Linked DNA regions of Microbulbifer sp. GL-2. The protein of the gene in region 1 interacts with the protein of each later gene in a pairwise test. Links are inferred from orthologs where the notes say so. Each region holds a gene or a part of one and is shown on either strand. Other genes may lie near its edges. The genes, in order: ligA and leuS.

Region 1 (3,312 bases):
GTACATACTTTTCAAAAGTTCTTCAAATTTCAGGATCCACATATCCCACTCATACTCTACCGCACGGTATGAGGCTCCAAAGTGGATCACATCCGTCTGGTATTGGGATTGCTTTACCTTGATGGTAGGGATGGAAAACATATCGCGGCAGAGGAAGGGCCATTCATCCGCGCTGGGCAGGGCCAGGACCGCATTGCGGTTCACTCGGCGACGTTCGCTGCCACCGCTGAGACTATTACTGTCTTTAATACAACCGTAAACTATGGATTCCTGATCGCCCTGAAGCATTAATTCCATTCCTTACCGCAACGCCACCGGACATCAGGTACCCAGGGCAAAATAGATCTAGGAGATGCACTTTAACGGCGAAGCGACCAGAAAGCCATAACTCTGCGGGCGATCACCTGTATTGCACAGTGTTTCACTCGTTTTTCACAATTGGCTTGCGCTATTTAACGGAGGTTGCGGGCACTGTTTCACGGTACCCGCAAACCTGAATTAAATTTCAAACCCCCATTGACGCAACATTTCCATCAGTCCCTCTTCATCCATCACCGGAATTTCCAACTCCCGCGCCTTGTTCAGTTTTGAACCAGCACCAGGGCCCGCCACGACATGGCTGGTTTTCGCCGAGACACTGCCCGCCACCTTGGCGCCGAGTCGCTGTAGATAATCCTTGGCTTCACTGCGGGAGAGGGTTTCGAGTTTTCCCGTAAGCACCCAAGTCTGACCCGACAGGGGTTGTTCTTCACCGCCGATTTCCTCTACTGGCCAGCGCACTCCGGCCTGGCGCAGTGCTTCAATTTCCTCTTGGGCGTGAGGCTGGTGGAAAAATTCAGCAACAAAATGCGCCACCACTGGGCCCACATCATCCACTTCCTGCAGTGCCTCTTCGGTGGCCGCCGCCAACTCCTCCAAGGTGCCAAAGTGCCGCGCCAGGTTGCGCGCGGTAGCTTCGCCCACCTCGCGAACACCCAGTGCATAGAGAAATTTCGGCAGGGTTGTATCTTTACTGTGCTCCAGGGCATCGAGCAGGTTCTGTGCCGACTTTTGCCCCATACGTTCAAGCCCCGCCAGCTGCTGCAGATCGAGGTGGTAGAGCCCGGAAACCGAATGCAACAACCCCTCGTCCACCAACTGCTCCACCAGCTTGTCACCGAGGCCGTCAATATCCATCGCCTTGCGTGAAGCGAAGTGCTTGATTGCCTGTTTACGCTGGGCACTACAGATCAGGCCGCCACTGCAACGGGCCACGGCCTCACCGGGTGTTGATTCCACCGGCGAGTCGCACACTGGACAGTGAGTGGGAAATTCGATGGCGCGGGCATCGCTCGGGCGTTTGCTCTCCACGACAGAAACCACCTGCGGGATTACATCACCGGCACGGCGAATAACCACTGTGTCGCCAATCATAACGCCAAGGCGCTGGATTTCATCGCGGTTATGCAGGGTTGCATTGGACACTGTCACCCCGCCGACAAATACTGGCTTCAAGCGCGCGACCGGAGTCACCGCGCCAGTACGGCCCACCTGGAATTCCACATCGACAAGCTCTGTCATCTCTTCCTGTGCGGGAAACTTGTAGGCCATGGCCCAGCGCGGTGCACGAGCAACAAAACCCAATCTCCGCTGCATGGCAATACTGTTGACCTTGAAGACGATACCGTCGATATCGTAGGGCAGGCTCTCACGCTTCTCCCCCAACTCTTTGTAGTAATCAATACAGGCTTGGATATCCGCTGCCACACCCATCTGGCTGTTAATACGGAACCCCCAATGCCCGAGTAATTCAAGGGTTGCCACATGCTCCCCGGGCAGGTTCGCCCCCTCCACCAGGCCGGTACCATAGACACAGAGCTCCAGTGGTCGCTGCGCGGTAATGCGGGAGTCAAGCTGGCGCAGGCTGCCAGCGGCGGCATTGCGAGGGTTGACGAACAGCTTTTCACCGGCGGCGGCAGCTTTGCGGTTCAGTTCAGCAAACCCTGCCTTGGGCATGTAGATTTCACCGCGTACCTCAAGCACAGCGGGTATCTTTGCCACCCCTTTAGCCTGACGCAACCGCAGAGGCACCGACCCCACCGTACGTACATTCTGCGTTATATCCTCACCAGTGGTGCCATCTCCGCGGGTGGCTGCGCGCTCAAGAATCCCTTCTCGATACAGCAGGCTGATAGCGATGCCATCGAGTTTTGGCTCGCAGGCATATTCGATTGGTCCCTTGCTGTTCAAACGCTCACAGACACGGCGATCGAACTCCAATAGTTCTTCATCGCTGAACGCGTTATCGAGTGACAGCATCGGCACTTCATGGCGTACTTCGGTAAAGGAGGACAACGGTTCGGCACCAACCCTCTGGGTGGGCGAATCAGGAGTCCGCAGTCCAGGGAACTGCTCCTCCATATCCTGTAATTCCCGCAAACGGCGGTCGTATTCCGCATCCGGCAACTCCGGATCATCCAGTACGTAATATTGATAATTGGCTCGCTGGAGCAATTCATGCAACTCCTGCGCCCGCTCGCGTTTCTGTTTGGGGATAGTGTGTGTGGTCATCAATTGTTCGAATGAAAAACGGATTAATTTAAAAAATTAAACTTGATATACAGCAGCGGCCCCAGCTCGCGGCTAAAACCCCAGGGGTTCAACCGCGGCCTGGGGCCGCTGCTATCAATAAATAAAGAAGTTTGCTATTAATTCTGCGCCATGGCCAGTGCCCGGCGGCGCTGGTATTCCATTACACGCTGGCGGTAATGCTCGGCAGTCTGCAAGGTAAAAACACTGCGGTTTTCATCCTTCAGTTCGCCACCGAGCAGCTTGGCAATGGTGTAAGCAGTGGACAGCAACTGGTCGAAAGCCTTAATCGCCTCCCCCTCAACCGGTAGTGCCAGAAACAGGCTGACTCCGGGTGTGGCAAACTCCTCCATCTGCGCAAGATCAAATACCCCCGGCACAACAATATTGGCCAGACTGAAAATAACCGCTCCATCGGCACCACCACCCTCGTGGTAGTGAAAGATATTCATTTCACCGAAACGCATACCTGAGGCAACCATCACACGCAGCAGATCGTTGCCCTCAAAATAATCCCCTTCTGGTGCCATCACATTGATGACCAAAACCTCATCGCGTACAGCTGCCCTTTCCTCAGGGTACTCTTCAGCCGATGGCATTTGCGCACCTGGTTCGCGGTGCATCAGCGGCTCATTTTCGCGGGAAACTCCAACAGCTGCCGCCTCCCTGCTGATGGCTTGCAGGCTTCCGGATTCATCCAGCTCTGGCTCACAGCGATGTTCCTCGCTTACGGATTCCATCAGA
Region 2 (3,256 bases), 680 kb from region 1 along the record:
GGGAAATTTTTTGGTGCACCGCGCAAGTGCCAGCCACAGCTGGCGATGGTGATGAGGGCGAGTAGGGCAATAACCCGGCTTGCGATTTTCTTCATAAACTACCTGGCTTAATCGTAAACTACGGCCAAAGTGGGCCGGGAGTAGTGTGCTCCCGGCCATTGTGTTACCGACCTATTTCGCAACAATATTCACCAGCTTACCCGGTACGACAATAACTTTGCGTACTGTGGCATCGCCAATAAATTTCTGCACGTTTTCATCTTCCAGGGCCATTTTTTCCAGGCTCTCTTTATCAGCATCGGCCGCAGCTTCCAGCTTGGCGCGGACCTTACCATTGACTTGAACCACCAGTGTGATGGTTGAGCGCACAAGTGCTTTTTCATCCACTTGAGGCCAGGGCGTATTAATCAGGGCACTGGAGTTGCCCAGTACCTGCCACAGTTGGTGGCAGATATGCGGCGCGATAGGTGCAAGTAATAGTACCGCGGCCTGCAGAGCTTCCCGCTCAACGGCAAGACCCTGTTCGCTATCGCGCTCTGCCAGTTTATTCACTTCATTGAGCAGCTCCATAACTGCGGCAACGGCGGTATTGAAAGTCTGGCGACGGCTGTAATCGTCACCCACTTTCTGGATGGTTTCGTGGGCTTTGCGGCGCAATTGCTGCTGCTTGTCGCTCAGTGACTGCTGATCAATCTCAGCTTCGCTGGAGCCGGCAGCAACATGGTTGTGAACGGTTTTCCAGAGTTTGCGCAGGAAGCGGCTGGCGCCTTCCACACCGGCGTCGTGCCATTCCAAGGTTTGTTCGGGGGGGCTGCGAACATGGTGAACAGGCGTACCGTATCGGCACCATACTGCTCAACCGCCGCATGCGGGTCTATGCCATTGTTCTTGGATTTGGACATTTTCACCACGCCACCGGCAATAATCTCTTCACCGGTTGCACGTTCGATAGCCTTGGTGGGCTTACCCTTTTCATCGCGCTCGACATCCACGTCGGCTGGGTTGATCCAGGTTTTATGGCCGTGTTCTTCTTTATAGAAAGATTCGGCTAGCACCATGCCCTGGCACAGTAACTGCTTGAAAGGCTCGTCACTGTTTACCAGACCTTCATCACGCATCAGTTTGTGGAAAAAGCGTGCGTACAACAGGTGCAAAATTGCATGCTCAATACCCCCCACATACTGGTCTACAGGCAGCCAGTAGTTGGCGCGATCCGGGTCGAGCATACCTTCCTCAAAATCCGGGCAGGTGTAGCGGGCATAGTACCAACTGGATTCCATAAAGGTGTCGAAGGTGTCGGTCTCACGTTCAACAGGAGTGCCGTTGAGTTCATCCTTGCGCCACTCAGGATCGGCCTTGATCGGGGACTGGACACCGTCAAGCTCCACATTTTCTGGTAACAGGATGGGGAGTTTCTCAGCTGGTACCGGAATTTCTCCGCCATCGGCGAGGTTGAACATCGGGATGGGGGCACCCCAATAACGCTGACGGGAAACACCCCAATCACGCAGGCGGTAATTGGTGGTCACCCGTCCCTTATCGGCAGCCACCAGTGCTGCGGAGATTGCGGTAAAGGCACTATCGAAATCCAGACCATCAAAGCTGCCTGAATTTACCAGTCTGCCCTTTTCTGTGAAGGCTTCCTTTTCCAGGTCAACGGTTTGGCCATCGGCGGCTTCAATAACCTGTACTACGGGCAGTTGATACTTCTGGGCAAATTCCCAGTCGCGTTGGTCGTGTGCCGGAACTGCCATGACGGCGCCGGAACCGTAATCCATCAGTACATAGTTGGCTACCCAAACAGAGACTTCCTCACCTGAAATGGGGTGAACAGCTTTCAGTCCCGTATCCATGCCTTTCTTGTCCATAGTGGCCATATCGGCTTCGGACAGAGACTGTTTTTTACACTCGGTAATAAAGGCTTTCAGCTCCGGGTTGCTCTCTGCCAGCTCCAGGGCGATAGGATGTTCGGCGGCCAGGGAAACATAGGTCACGCCCATCAGGGTATCCGGGCGGGTGGTGTAGACATCGAAGTGGTCCATACCAGCCACTGTCTTGGGCAGGGCGAAGCTCAGTTCCACACCGCGGCTTTTGCCTATCCAGTTGCGCTGCATGGTGCGCACCTGTTCGGGCCAGTCGGGCAGCTTGTCGAGGTCATCGAGCAGTTCTTCTGCGTAATCTGTGATCTTGATAAACCACTGGGCCAGCTCGCGGCGCTCCACTGTAGTGCCGCAGCGCCAGCAGGCCCCGTCCTCTACCTGTTCATTGGCAAGCACAGTCTGGTCGTGGGGACACCAGTTCACGGCAGAGTTCTTCTTGTAAACCAGGCCCTTCTCGTACAGGCGGGTAAAGAACCACTGCTCCCAGCGGTAGTAAGAGGGCTGGCAAGTGGCCAGTTCCCGTGACCAGTCGAAGCCAAAACCAAGGGCTTTTAACTGGCCCTTCATGTAATCGATATTGGCATAGGTCCATTTGGCCGGGGCGGTTTTGTTCTGGATTGCAGCGTTCTCAGCTGGCAGTCCAAAGGCATCCCAGCCCATCGGGTGCAGCACGTTTTTACCCTGCATACGCTGGTAGCGGGTGATTACGTCGGTGATGGTGTAATTGCGCACATGGCCCATGTGCAGTTTGCCGCTGGGGTAGGGGAACATGGATAGGCAGTAGAACTTTTCCCTGCCGGTGTCTTCCTTAACCTCAAAGCTCTTCTGTGCCTCCCAGAATTCCTGGGCGGAAGCTTCGACTGCGGAGGGGTTGTACTGCTCTTCCATCGATTGGGGACCTATACTCTGTGATCAAAAATTTGCGGGGAACCGTTCCAAATATTGGGTGGGACTGCCTGTGATCTGTAATCTATGGGATTGATCGTGATCAATTGCCGTCCCCAGGGCATCCTATAGGATGCACAAACGCGAGATTATAGGAGGGATACCGTGACGAAGGAACCAAAGTTACCACCGAAGGATGATCTGGCCGATGAGTTTCGCGAGGATCTTGAAAATCTGGTTGAAGGAGAACTGGCGGTGGAGGACCTTACTGCCAACAAAGTTGCTTTTCTTCGCGCTTGGTTAAAAGATGACCTGCACCGTGCATCGGATTACCTGCAAGGTCTTGGGGGAGAGTTACGAACCCTGGAGGAGCGCGGTGGCGACTGGCTGTTGAATGCAGCAGATCCAACAGAAACAGCGTGGCCCAACCTGATGCGCTGTATCCGTGAGGGTAAGCCCTGGGCACTGGCTGGCGAATACGTGGGGGCGGA

Evidence for each region.
Region 2: the proteins of ligA (region 1) and leuS interact in binary tests that used the Escherichia coli proteins (3 or more experiments, as listed by UniProt). The link is inferred for Microbulbifer sp. GL-2 from one-to-one orthologs.

Annotation. Positions count from the first base shown.
Region 1 is NZ_AP019807.1:3,260,781-3,264,092, reverse strand. The notes cover bases 25-3,013. They hold ligA (NAD-dependent DNA ligase LigA), read right to left. Parts: upstream 2,551-3,013; coding sequence 499-2,550; downstream 25-498. Other genes in these bases: zipA (cell division protein ZipA), read right to left, coding at 2,688-3,013; GL2_RS14315 (hypothetical protein), read right to left, coding at 25-288. Also shown: more of GL2_RS14315, read right to left, coding at 1-24; more of zipA, read right to left, coding at 3,014-3,312. UniProt on the Escherichia coli protein: DNA ligase that catalyzes the formation of phosphodiester linkages between 5'-phosphoryl and 3'-hydroxyl groups in double-stranded DNA using NAD as a coenzyme and as the energy source for the reaction.
Region 2 is NZ_AP019807.1:2,579,990-2,583,245, forward strand. What follows is about bases 222-3,154. They hold leuS (leucine--tRNA ligase), read right to left. Parts: upstream 2,769-3,154; coding sequence 675-2,768; downstream 222-674. Other genes in these bases: GL2_RS21910 (class I tRNA ligase family protein), read right to left, coding at 222-774; GL2_RS11205 (hypothetical protein), read left to right, coding at 2,931-3,154. Outside these bases: LPS assembly lipoprotein LptE, read right to left, coding at 1-95; more of GL2_RS21910, read right to left, coding at 172-221; more of GL2_RS11205, read left to right, coding at 3,155-3,256.